2 linked regions of the Chlorobaculum tepidum TLS genome follow. The protein of the gene in region 1 interacts with the protein of each later gene in a pairwise test. Links are inferred from orthologs where the notes say so. Each region holds a gene or a part of one and is shown on either strand. Other genes may lie near its edges. The genes, in order: dnaA and dnaB.

Evidence for each region.
Region 2: the proteins of dnaA (region 1) and dnaB interact in binary tests that used the Escherichia coli proteins (3 or more experiments, as listed by UniProt). The link is inferred for Chlorobaculum tepidum TLS from one-to-one orthologs.

The regions. Positions count from the first base shown.
Region 1 is NC_002932.3:582-6,424, reverse strand. The notes cover bases 2,928-5,786. They hold dnaA (chromosomal replication initiator protein DnaA), read left to right. Parts: upstream 2,928-3,545; coding sequence 3,546-5,027; downstream 5,028-5,786. Other genes in these bases: dnaN (DNA polymerase III subunit beta), read left to right, coding at 5,299-5,786; rpmH (50S ribosomal protein L34), read right to left, coding at 2,979-3,140. In the rest of the region: AYT24_RS00035 (phosphatase PAP2 family protein), read right to left, coding at 1-378; membrane protein insertase YidC, read right to left, coding at 385-2,157; membrane protein insertion efficiency factor YidD, read right to left, coding at 2,157-2,408; AYT24_RS00020 (ribonuclease P protein component), read right to left, coding at 2,467-2,919; more of dnaN, read left to right, coding at 5,787-5,843. UniProt on the Escherichia coli protein: Plays an essential in the initiation and regulation of chromosomal replication. Binds in an ATP-dependent fashion to the origin of replication (oriC) to initiate formation of the DNA replication initiation complex once per cell cycle.
Region 2 is NC_002932.3:212,893-220,362, forward strand. Bases 4,517-7,470 are described here. They hold dnaB (replicative DNA helicase), read right to left. Parts: upstream 6,785-7,470; coding sequence 5,249-6,784; downstream 4,517-5,248. Other genes in these bases: ptsP (phosphoenolpyruvate--protein phosphotransferase), read right to left, coding at 4,517-5,237; AYT24_RS01055 (uracil-DNA glycosylase), read right to left, coding at 6,825-7,451. Outside these bases: AYT24_RS01030 (GIY-YIG nuclease family protein), read right to left, coding at 1-420; AYT24_RS01035 (protein-L-isoaspartate(D-aspartate) O-methyltransferase), read left to right, coding at 522-1,181; AYT24_RS01040 (peptidylprolyl isomerase), read left to right, coding at 1,217-3,310; more of ptsP, read right to left, coding at 3,438-4,516. UniProt on the Escherichia coli protein: The main replicative DNA helicase, it participates in initiation and elongation during chromosome replication. Travels ahead of the DNA replisome, separating dsDNA into templates for DNA synthesis.

The sequences.
Region 1 (5,843 bases):
CCAGAAGAAGAGCCACACAAGGCTGGCGATGGCCGTCAAATTGGCCGCGTGCGAGGAGGCAAACGACCAGGAGTGCGACTGATCGACGAGAAGACGTACCCCTTCGAGCGCGAAGCAGGGACGAACGCGATGAAAAAGCGACTTCATGATACCGGATGCGGTGTAGTCGGCGATGCCGACAGCGAAAAGAAGAAGGGGAATGACGAAGAGTGCGTCTTTTCCCTTTCTGACAAGAATGAAGAGTGCGAGAAGCACCAGGATATGGACAGAGTGCTTCGGGCTGGTCAGAAACGGCATCAGGTCGTCCAGCGCCGGAGTGGCCAAGCTATGGTTCAGGAGCTGGAAAAGCCGAGCATCCGCCTGTTCGAGACCGCCCATCGTGGGTTACTTTTTCTTCCCTCCCTTTTTGGCAGACTGAGCCGGTTTGGTGGCGGCGGCGACCTGCATGGCGGCGGCAGCCTTCTCCTCGTCGGTGATGGTGGCGTTCATGTAGGCCTGCTGGGCGACGCTGAAGATGTTGAACATCAGATAGTAGAGCGCCAGGCCCGCCGGCATGTTGTTGAAAAAGAACAGCATCATGGCCGGGAACAGCCACATCATGATCTTCGTCTGCTCGTTTGACTGGGCGTTCGGCGTGATCTTCTGCTGGAAGAAAACGGTCACGGCCATCAAAATCGGCATGATCGCGATGTGGTCGCCGTAGAGCGGCAGCTTGAAGGCGAAATGGTACACCGAGTCGGGCACGGAAAGATCCTTCACCCAGAGGAAGCCGTGCTGGCGAAGCTGGATCGAGGAGCGGAAGACGTAGAACATCGCGAAGAGCAGCGGCATCTGGATCACCGTCGGCAGGCAGCCGCCAAGCGGATTGACGCCTGCTTCCTTGTAGATGCGTCCGAGTTCGCTTTGCAGCTTGGCCGGGTTGTCCTTGTACTTCTCCTGAAGCTCCTTCATCACGGGCTGAAGCGCCGACATCTTCTTCATCGACTTGGTCGAGGCCAGCGACAGCGGCCAGGTGACCAGCTTGATGAGGAAGGCGAAGATGATGATGATAAGACCGTAGTTGGTCACATATTTGTTCATCCAGTTGAAGATCGGCAGAATCAGGTATTCGGCGAAGGGACGGGTCAGCCAGTCCCAGCCGAAGTCCATGATCTTTTCGAGATCGGCGTTCAGCGACTTGACCGTGTTGTAGTCGAGCGGGCCGACGTAGAGACGGTAGTGGTCATCGACGCTCTGCTGACCGGCGGGGAAGCTCATTTTCAGCGCCGCGACATAGTTCTTGAAATCGCTGCCATCCTTTTTGGTGCCGTGCAGATAGATGCCATCGGTGGTGCGCTGCGGCATGATGGCCGCGACAAAATATTTGTTCCTGACGGCAACCCACTGCGCCTTGCCGGACTCCTCATCCTGCCAGGTTTTTTTGGCGTCCTTGGCATCGAGCTTGACCACGCTACCACCAAGGTAGGCACTGGCAATGGCGTTGTGCGACTCGTCAACCTGGTCTTTTTCCGAGTAGTTCAGTCCGCCGTCCCAGTCGAGCTGGTACTCGTTTCCGGCGATGGACGAGCCGAAACCGTTGAGCTTCAGATCGTAATCGACCACGTAGCTGTCGCCCGTGAAGGTGTAGGTGATCTGGATGCTGCGCGTGGCATCGACATCGAGCACATAACTGACGGACAGCTTCTCTTTGCCGGTCACGGTTTCGGTGGTTTTGGCATCGAGGCTGCGGAAATAGAGATCGCGGGTATCGATCTTCTTGCCGTCACTGCTGAGGAACAGCATGGAGAGCGCGCCCTTGTCGCTGGCGGAGATCAGGTTGAAGGGCTTGCGGTTGCCATCGAGATGCTTTTTGAGCACCAGCGACTTCAGGGTCGCGCCCTTCGAGGAGAGGGTTGCCGTGAACAGATCGTTGCTGACGGTGATGGTCTTTTCCGTGCCGACGGAGGCCTGGGCGAAGGAACCGAGGCTGTCAGCCCTGGCCGCAGCCGCCACTGCCGCCGACGGGGCGGGCAATGCCGCCGCAGGTGTTTTCTGAACCGCCTCTCGCGATGCCGCCGCTTTTTCGAGTCCCAGCTTCTGCTCAGGCTTCATGAACTGTAGCCATACGATCATGATTGCAGCAATCAGGGCAAAGCCTATCACCGAATTTCTGTCCATTACTTCGAATCTTTTGAATTACCTGCGGATTTCACTGATTTTGGCGGTACCGGATCATAGCCGCCTTTTGAAAACGGATTGCAACGAAGCACCCTCCAGACGGTCAGCCAGGAGGCGTAGAAAAAATTGTGCTGCCGGAACGCCTCGATAGCGTAGTTGGAACAGGTGGGATGGTACTTGCAGGAGGGGCCAAGCAGCGGAGAAATGAATGACTGGTAAAATCGTATCAGGAGAATCGGCACGATGTTCAACAGCTGGCCAGGGGTTTTGCCGTTGTGTTCCGTCCCGTGATGCTGTTGATTGCCCGTATTACTCAATCCTGTCACCCTCCCGCGTTTGCGGCAGCCTGTTCGATAGAAGATTTTTCAGCATGTGCCGAATTTCAGCCCGGAACCGCTCAAGCGATGGAATGGCATCGGCCCGAGCCCGGTATAAAAACGCCAGCATCACCTGATGATCGCCTTTGCCGGCGTCGAATGCAAGCGCTCTGGTCAAAATATTTTTTTCGAGCCGGTAAGCCTCACGCATCAGTCGTTTGATCCGGTTGCGGTCAACGGCTCTCGGAACCAGCTTTTTGCCAACCGTGAACAGCACCCTCACTGGTATCCGGGGTGCCTGCTCAACCGGCCGTGAAGCAGAATAGATCAACAGGAGAAAACCGCCCTTTAGACGGCCACCCTGGCTAAACAGACGGGAAACAGCGCTTTTTCCCCGGGCTATTTCTCCCCTTGGCAGGGCATTGGTTCGTTTTTCAGAAAGCATGCCCGGATACACGCAAATCCGCCCGGAAGTGAAACCGAAGCCCCGTTCCGGCCAGTGAGTTAACGTTTCGAAGCACTCATCGAGCTGCTGACACTCAGGGAGTGACGGCCCTTGGCACGACGGGCAGACAAAACCTTGCGTCCATTCTTGGTAGCCATTCTCTGCCTAAAGCCATGCTTGTTTCTTCTCTTCCTGTTGCTCGGCTGAAATGTCCTTTTCATCTCTTCAAAACTCCTCTCGAATGATTGTTTAAAATTACAGGACTTTCAATTTATCATTTTAGTCACAGATAAACAAGAGATGCCACATTTCTCGCACTTACCAACACCATCAACCCCACAACCTATCCACAGTGTTGATAAGTTGTGGATAAAAAAACACTAAACTGCCCAAACCCAAGCAAGACCGATGCGGAGAGGCATCAACACATGTTGACAACTTTTACAAGAAAACAGATAAACCACAATAAATAAAAGAGATAGAATGTTGATATGTTCGTAAGCAAAAGAGGCTTCATCCACCCCAAAAATCAGAAGCAGGATTGTTTTTTGTCCACCGAAAGCCGTACCTTGTAAACAGAAAATGTTGATGAATCACCGAAACAACGCATCTCACAGCCAATTCCCATGTCTGATACGATCCAGCAAGAAGCTCCGGACAACCTACAAGTAACCCCGACGCATGGTCGATCATTTGCGGAGAAGGTATGGAGTGCCTGCCTTGGACTTATCCAGGAGAACATCAACACGCTTGCTTTCAAAACCTGGTTCCTGCCAATCAGACCTCTTTCATTTTCGGGTAGCGAACTGACCATCGAGGTACCGAGCCAGTTTTTCTATGAGTGGATCGAGGAGAACTATTCGGTGCACGTCAAGCAGGCGCTCCGGCAGGTGATCGGTCCGGAGGCGAAGCTGATGTACTCCATCGTGATAGACAAATCACAGGGGCAGCCGGTGACCATCGAATTGCCGCACCAGATCGATGCCGCGCCAGCGGAAAGATCGGTCCGGCCTGAGGCGCCTGGTCAAAAAGCCTCCGCCGAACGTGAACGGCTCGAGATCGCACGCCCCAGATTCGAGAGCAACCTCAATCCGAAATACACCTTTTCGACGCTTGTCAGGGGAGATTGCAACTCTCTGGCATTTGCCGCATCCAAATCGATCGCCCAGAACCCGGGACAAAATGCCTTCAACCCGCTGGTCATTTACGGCGGCGTTGGACTCGGCAAGACCCATATGATGCAGGCTATTGGCAACTCGGTACTTGAAAACCGCATCACTGACGCCGTGCTGTACGTTTCAAGCGAAAAGTTCGCCATCGATTTTGTCAACGCCATCCAGAACGGCAACATCCAGGAGTTCTCCGCGTTCTACCGAAACATCGACGTCCTGATTATCGACGACATCCAGTTTTTCGCGGGCAAGGAGAAGACGCAGGAGGAGATATTCCACATCTTCAACACCCTGCACCAGTCCAACAAGCAGATCATCCTGTCGGCAGACCGGCCAATCAAGGAGATCAAGGGCATCGAAGACCGCCTCATATCCCGTTTCAACTGGGGCCTCTCCACAGACATCCAGGCGCCGGATTACGAAACCCGCAAGGCGATCATCCAGAGCAAGCTCAAGCAGAGCGGCGTCAGTCTGGATCCGGTAGTCATTGAGTTTATCGCAACCAACGTCACCAGCAACGTCAGGGAACTCGAAGGGTGCATCGTCAAGCTGCTAGCGGCCCACTCGCTCGACAACCAGGAGATCGACCTCCAGTTCGCCAAATCGACGCTCAAGGACATCATCCGGTACAACACCAAACAACTGACTCTCGAAACCATTGAAAAAGCGGTCTGCTCCTATTTTTCGATCACCTCGAACGACCTGAAAGGGAAATCGAAAAAAAAGGAGATCGCCGTCGGACGGCAGATTGCCATGTACCTGTCGAAGGACATGACCGACTCATCGCTCAAGACCATCGGCCTTCACTTCGGCGGACGCGATCACTCCACGGTCATTCACGCCCTGAACACCATCGAAAAAAAGATCGCAGCTTCCAACGAAGAGCGAAAGAAGATCGAGGAGTTGAGAAAAAGGATCGAAATCATGTCGATGTAACCTGTGTATAACCTGTTCAAAACCTGTTGGCGCAATCTTGATTTCAGGGGAGTTATCAACACTGTGGGGTTGCCGCATGAAATCACCAACAAACCGTCAACTGCCCTGTGGAGGGAAATAAACACACTATCCACAGAAGATGGAAGAGAAATTAAGAACACAACGTATTATAAAATAACATTTTAATGAGTCTCATTGCTCCCCTGTCCAGATTTCCACAAGCTCAACAACAACAACAAATCTTTTATATAAAAATAAAGATTGTAAGAAGATGAAATTCAATACGACCATCAAACGACTGCAGGAAGCTGTAAACAAGGTTATTCTCGCCGTTCCGGCAAAATCACTCGATGCCCGGTTCGACAATATCAACCTGACCCTCGAGAACGGAATGCTTACCATGTTTGCGACTGATGGTGAGCTGTCGATCACCACGAACTGCGATGTGGCTTCAACCGACAAGGGCAACATTGCCATCCGAGCCAGAACCTTGCAGGATTTTCTGCGCAGCATGTACGAAACTGACGTCACCTTCGACATCGAGCGCCAGTCGATCGGTGAACTCGGCACCATTCATATTGCCACTGACAAGGGTCGTTATCGCATTCCGTGCACCTTCACCACGAAACCGGAAAGTCAGAAGCGGAATTTCGATCTCTCGATTGAGCTTCAGCAAAACGAGCTTCAGGACATGATTCATAAAACACTGTTCGCGTGCAGTGTCGATGGCATGCGCCCAGCGATGATGGGTGTACTGTTCGAATTCGATGAAGAGTATATCACCGCTGTTTCAACCGATGGACATCGACTCGTCCG
Region 2 (7,470 bases), 220 kb from region 1 along the record:
GGCGAGCGTTGCGGCGAGTCGCGCTTCAATGCGCTCCGCTCCCGGAAAAATAAACACATGCGCGAGTTCGGCTTCCTCGCGGTCGAGCAAAAAGTCGATGTGCCAGTGCAGTTTTTTATCCCCCCGACTGGCCGGCGCGCGGTATCCCCATGACATGAACAGTTCGAGCAACGCGCTCCTGATGGCGTGCGGCGGCTTGCTGTCGCTTCGCGAGGCGTGACGGAGCAGGCGCGAGGCGAGCGGGAAGCGCCCTTTCGCGCTGCCGAGCGCCGAGCCGACGTAGAGGTAGTGGCTCGGTTGCAGTTCGAGCGGTTCACTTTTGCGGAATTTGCCGAACGCCACTTTGATTGCGCGGTCGAGGTTGATCAGCAAGATGTAGCTGCCCTGTCGGGAATTCTGCCCGAAAATGGTATACTGCATTGCCCGGAATTGCATTATCTTTTATCAGATGCAATAGTAGCGAATCTTCGGCGGATTCCATGACGGTGTGCTGACTGGAACAGGTTGGGAAACGTATGAGGATGCAACAGGATGACGACATGGCTCGGGAGCGCCAGGAGATGGTGGTAGAGCTCAAGCGTTACGGTATCAGCAACGCCCGAGTGCTCGATGCGTTTCTGACGGTCAGGCGTCATCTCTTTGTCGATGCACAGAGCCGGCCCTACGCCTACAGCGACAATGCTATGCCGATCGGATTCGGCCAGACCATTTCGCAGCCCTATACGGTGGCGTACATGACTTCGCTGCTGGTGGAGCGCGTTCCATCCGGCAAGGTGCTTGAAATCGGTACCGGTTCGGGCTACCAGGCGGCTATTCTCGCCGAGCTTGGCTATCGTGTCTATACCATCGAGCGGATTGCCGGGTTGTACGCAGCGGCGGGGCGCGTGCTCGATGCGCTTGGTTTGCCCGTTCACCCGCGTCTCGGTGATGGAACGCTCGGCTGGCCGGAGGAGGCGCCGTTCGACGGCATCATCGTGACCGCCGCCGCGCCGCGCGAGCCGCATACGCTCATGAGCCAGCTTGCCGAAGGCGGCGTGCTCGTTGTGCCGATTGGCGACCTCGGTTCACAGCAGATGACCGTCATTCGGCGCAGGGGCGAGCGGTTCGAGCATGAGATTTTTCACAACTTCGCCTTCGTGCCGCTCTGCGGGCGTGAAGGTTGGGCAGACAACAACGAATAAACAGTCAAAGACAGAAAAGAGAAGTTATGGCACTAATGAGCAAGTTGAGGGATAAAACGCACATCGTGTTGTTTGTCCTCGTGGCGGCGTTCCTTGCCCTGATCGTTTTCGAGTGGGGGATGAACTTCACCGGCCCCACCAGAAAAGCGGGCGTAGCCGGGAAGGTCAATGGCGAGTCGATCTCCATGAATGAATACGAAGCGTTGTACAACAACATTGTCGCCGGGTTCCGGCAGAGCAATCCAGGCGTAGAAATCACCTCCGGCCTCGACGCGAAGTTTCGCGAGCAGGCCTGGAACTATGTTGTCGATCAGACGCTTCTTGCCCAGCTTCTCAAGAAATATGGCATCACCGTCACCGACCAGGAGGTGCTCGACGCGGTCAATAATCCCGTCAATCCGCCAGCGATCATTCGCCAGAACTTCACCGATCCCAGGACTGGCAAGATCGACCGCCAGTTGCTTGAACAGGCGCGTAGCGATCCGAAAGCCAAAGATTTCTGGCTCAACGCCCAGGAGGCGATCAAGCGCGAACTGATGGTCAACAAGCTGGTTATGACACTGAGGACCATGGTTTTCGTTACCGATCCCGAGCTTACTGAAGTGGTGCAGCGCCAGTTCACCACCTTTGCCGGTTCGTTTATTCCCTTTCCGTACAGCTATGCGGGCGCGGAAACCAATTTTCCGGTCAAAGATGACGAGATCAAGGCCTGGTACGACTCTCACAAGGAGCAGTTCCGGGAGGAGCCGGTGCGTAGCGCTGAGTTTGTCTTTTTCCCGTTGACTCCCTCCAGGCAGGATAGCCTTCAGGTTAAAAAGGAGATCGACGGGCTGATTCCGCAGTTCGCTGCGGCAAAGAGCGACAGCGAGTTCGTCAAGATTCAGAGCGACCTGCCGAATTCGGCGAATGTTACGCTTTCAAGAGCGGACTTTTCGCCCGCCGCAGGGCAGGCGCTGTTCAGCTCGCCGAAGCTCGTGCCCGGCCAGATTGTCGGCCCCATCGCCGACGAGGGCTACTACCGCTTGCTCAAGATTAAGAGCGTCACGACCGGCGAACCGGTTGCGAGCGCCTCGCACATTCTGATTCGCCTTAATCCGGCGGACAAGGCCGAGGCCGCGCGCGCCATGGGCCTGCTCAAAAAGATTTCCGAGGAGCTGAAGGGAGGCGCGTCATTCGCCTCGCTGGCCGCTAAATATTCCGAGGATCCCGGCAGCGCCCGCAACGGCGGTTTTGTTGGCTGGTTCACCAAGGATCGCATGGTGCCCCAGTTCGCCCAGGCGGTCTTTGCCGGCAAGCCCGGTCAGATCGTCGGGCCGGTGCAGACCCAGTTCGGCCTGCATATCATCAAGATCGAAGGGTTTGACAACCGGCGCATCGTCTGCTCGGAGGTCGCCCGCCAGATCAAGGCATCGACGCAGACCTCCGAAACGATCAAGCGTCAAGCGCAGGCTTTCCTGACCGAGGCAAAGTCGAAGGGATTTGAAGCGGCGGCGAAGGCGCAGAGGCTCGAAGTGGGCAAAACCGGCGACTTTACGCGCCAGAGCCTGCTCGCCGTGCCGGGCATGGGCGAGGCGATTACTGGCTTCGCATTCAAGGCCAAAGATAGTGATATTTCCGACGTGCTCGATGCCGAGAAGGGATTCGTGGTCGCGAAGTTGTTGACGCAAAACGATACCGGTTATCACCAGCTCGACGCCCAGCTCAAGGAGATGATCAAAACCGAACTGGTTCGTGAAAAACAGGGCGCGGCGCTGAAATCGAAGCTTGTCGCTTTGTCGAAAAGCTCCGGCGGCTCGCTCGACGCCATCGCCGCAAAGGACCCGTCTCTGCGTAAAATCACCTCGAAGGAGATTCGCTGGCGCGACGGCTACATCGACGGGTACGGCGTCGATCCCCAGCTCGTGGAGGGAATGGCGGGCATGAAGCTCAACACGCTTTCGCAGCCGGTACAGACCAGCGGAGGATATGCGCTCGTGCAACTGACCAGCCGCCAGCTTGCACCGGGCACCGATCTTGCCGCCGAGAAACAGAAGGTTTTGCCGCAACTGATGCAGGCCAGGCAGCAGCAGTTCCTTTCCGAGTATCTGCAATCGTATCGCCGGAACGCCAAAATCGAGGATTTCAGGTAGCGCCATTCAGGCAGACCCGATGCCGGAACAGCAAAAAGCCGCCCGGATAATTCCGAGGCGGCTTTTTTGTTATCGAGCTCTTACGGTCTTGCGTGTGATATGCAGGCGGCGGAATCCGGCGCCAGGTTCAGTGCGCCTTGACGAACGCTTCGAGGTGCGCCTTGATGGCCGAGGCGCTGGAGAGTTTCAGGCATTCGGCGGCGAGCGCTTCGCACTCCTCGACCGTGTATTTACCTACCATCGCCTTGAGTGCCGGGATATCAGAGCTGACGATGCTGAACTCCCGGAGGCCGCAGCCAATGAGGTATGGTGTGGCCAAGGGGTCGGAACCCATGTCTCCGCAAAGCGAGACCCGGCAGTGGTTTTTCTGCGCGGTCGAAATGACGCGGTGAAGCTGGCGGATGACCGCCGGGTGGAATTTCTCGAACAGATCCTGCACGATCAGGTTGTTGCGGTCAACGGCAAGGGTGTACTGGGTCAGGTCGTTGGTGCCGATGCTGACGAAATCGACGATTTGCGTGATTTCGTCGATCAGCTCGACGGCCGCCGGCACCTCGATCATGGCGCCGATGCCCGGTTTGTCCAGCGGCTCGGTGGTGAGTGATCTGATATGTTTATAATGCTCCTCGACTGCCTGTTTGATGTGCATGATCTCCTCGACCGACGAAATCATGGGGATCAGCACGTCGATGTTGCCGTGAATGTTGGCCCTGATGACCGCCTGGAGCTGCGCGTCGAGAATCTCCGGCACGTCGATCAGAATCCTGACGCCCCGCCAGCCGAGGTTCGGGTTCGGCTCCTTGACGGGCGAGTAGATGAGCTTGTCGCCGCCGATGTCGAACAGGCGGATGACCAGCGGCTTCGGCGCGAGCATCTCGCCCATCTTGCGGTAATACTCCTGTTGTGCCGCCTCTTTTGGAGGCTTGAGATCGTCGAGGAAAAGATTTTCGGTTCTGAACAATCCCACGCCTTCGGCCCCCATCGAGTCGAGATGTTCGATCTCCTCCTTGAAATCGATGTTCGAATAGACTGAAATCCTCACGCCGCAACGGGTAAAGGCGTGACGATGAGCCATGATCGAGTCATCGGCCTCGCGTTTGCTCTCCTCTTCCCGCTTTTTGAGATAGGTATCGACAGTTTCATCCAGCGGATTAGTGATGACAAGGCCTTCGTTGCCGTCGAGAATGATGCGTTCGCCCGAAACCGCCTTCTGCGAAAAGTTGCCCAGGCCGACTACAATCGGGATGTTGAGCGATTTGCAGATCAGCGAGACGTGCGAAGTTTTGCCGCCGGTGTCAGTGGCGAAGCCCTTGATGTTGCTGCGGCTGAGGAGAATGATGTCCGCCGGCGAGAGGTGGTGCGAGACCACAATGGAGCCTTCGGGCACCCAGGAGTGCAGCTTGCGAATGTGCAGATTTCGGATGATCCGCTCCTTGAGGTCGTGCAGGTCGGCGGCCCGCTCGCGGAAGATGACGTCGTCGGAGTTGAGGAAGTGTTCGAGAAGTTTGCCGAACTCCTGCTCGATAACGATATGCGCGGGCTTCAGCTCCTGGCGGATGCGGCGGGTGATGTTGCCGGTCAGCACCGGATCCTTGAGCAGCATGATCTGCGCCTGGAACAGATCGGAGTAGAGGCGCCCGATTTTGCGGGTGGTCACCCGTTCGATCTTTTTCAGCTCCTTTTCCGACCGGTGCAGGGCGGTCATGAAGCGCTCGATCTCCCCCTCGATGTTCTCCGGCGAGAGGTCGGCGGTTTCGTGCTCGATGGTCTCTCTGACGAATTCGTAGGTCTCTCCGATGGCGAATCCCTTCGCGCTGCCGATGCCTTGATAACGGCGCTCCTTGCCTGTCGAAGCAGGGCGATCGGCAGGGTTTGCGCTCGAGTCCGGCGCGTCGCCGGAATGTTTCGGGGCTTTTCTGTAAACCATGACCGGCAGGGTTAAAAGGGTGCGGCGTCCGAATTGTTGATAAAGCTGTCCATATCGAGCGGCGGCGGCTCCGGCAGGGATGCCTCCGGATAGCCATCTCCACGGGCGGGTTCTGGCTGCTGCTGTCCGCTATCGGCGGCTGTCAGGTAGCTGTTGGCCGTGGACTGGAAGCGCCCGTACTTTTTCAGGAAAAGCAGCCTGACCGTGCCGATCGGGCCGTTTCGCTGCTTGCCGATGACCACCTCGGTTATGTCCTTGGTCGAGGAGCCATCCTCGAAGTTCTTGATGCCGTACATCTCCGGTCTCGACAGGAATATCACCATATCGGCGTCCTGCTCGATCGAGCCGGATTCGCGAAGGTCGCTGAGCTGAGGCCGGCGGTCGCCGGAGCGCTGTTCGACCGAGCGGTTGAGCTGCGCCAGCGCGATCACCGGAATGTTCAGCTCCTTGGCGAGCGCCTTGAGCGAGCGAGAAATCTGCGCGATCTCCTGCTCGCGGTTCGAGCGCCCGTCCCTGACCGGCGTGACGAGCTGGAGGTAGTCAACCACCACCATGCCGATGCCATGCTCCTGCTTCATGCGGCGGGTCTTGGCGGTCAGCTCCATGATCGAGATGCCCGGCGTGTCGTCGATGAAGAGCTTGGCGTCGGCCAGCGCGTCCATGCTGTTGATGATCTTGTTCATCATCTCCGGCGAAATCTGGCCGCGCCTCACGAGCTGCGACTCGACGTAGGCTTCGGCGCACATCAGCCTGAGCGCGAGCTGAATCTCCGCCATTTCGAGGCTGAAGAAGAGCACCGGCGTGTTGAAGTTCACCGCCGCGTTTCGCGCCAGTGCCAGCGCGAAGGCGGTTTTACCGGCGGACGGACGGGCGGCGATGATAATCATGTCCGACGGCTGGAAGCCCGCCGTGTACTCGTCGAGTTCCGAAAATCCGGATCCGATGCCCGTGACCGACGAGTGTGACGAGCCGAGATTCTCGATCATTCTCGTGGCGGTTTTGAGCAACTCCTTGATGCTGGTGGCCTTTTTCTTGACACCCGCCTGCGAGATGTTGAAGAACTGCTGCGAGGCGTTTTCGACCAGATCGAAGATGTCCATCGAGGTGTTGTAGGCTGCGCTCGAAATGTGCGACGAAATCGAGATCAACCGCCGGTAGAGGTATTTCTCCTTCACCAGCCGGGCGTAGAACTCGATGTTCGCCGAGCTGATCACCTTTCCCGAAAGTTCGCCGAGGTAGGGGCGTCCGCCGATGTTCTCCAGCTCGCCTATGCGCGACAGCTCTTCGCTTACCGTGATGAGGTCGATGGCCTGCCGCTTCTGGTAGAGCAGCATCATCGCCTTGTAGATGATCTGGTGGCGCTTTTCGTAAAAGACCGCTTCGCCGTTGTCGCCGAAAATCTGGATCACCTGTTCGATCGGATCGTCTTCGAGCAGGATGCAGGCAAGCACCTCCTGTTCGACCTCCAGCGAGTAGGGGGGCACCCGGCTCTCCTTGCTGAAGTCGATGTCACGGCTCAAATCGAGTTGCGGTTCGCGCGGCTTCATTCCTTTTCTTTTCCTCGTCTTCTCATGGTTTCCTGTGCGGTCAGCCGTTCGGGCAGACCTTGTCGTAATGCGCCCGGAGCATCTGCACATCCTCCCAGCAGAGGCGCTTCCAGTTCGGATTGCGGAGCAGCGCCGCCGGGTGGTAGGTCACGACGCAGTCAAACCCTTTCCACTTGATGATGCGACCTCGCATCAAACCCATCGATTGCGTGTTTTCGAGTATCGTGTTGGCCGCCACTTTGCCGAGCAGGAGCAGCACCTTCGGTTTGATGATGCCGAGCTGTTGCATGAGCCACGGCTTGCAGCAGTCGATTTCGTCCGCGAGCGGATTGCGATTCTCCGGCGGACGGCACTTGATGATGTTGCCGATATAGACGTCTTGGCGCTCGAAGCCGATGGCGAGCAGTATCTTGTCGAGCAGCTGGCCCGAGCGGCCCACGAAGGGGCGGCCCTGCGCATCTTCATCCGCTCCCGGAGCCTCTCCTATAACGAACAGACCGGCCTGGGGATTCCCTTCGCCGAAGACCACGTTTTTGCGCGTTTGGGCCAGACGGCACTTGCGGCATTCGACGGTGATGCGGCACAATTCGCCGAGGCCCTCCAGCGGAGAGTTCGGCTGCGCGGCTTCTTCCGGAGCGGGATCGAACAGGGATTCCTGCGTTATCATGAACGGTCGTGCTTTGAAA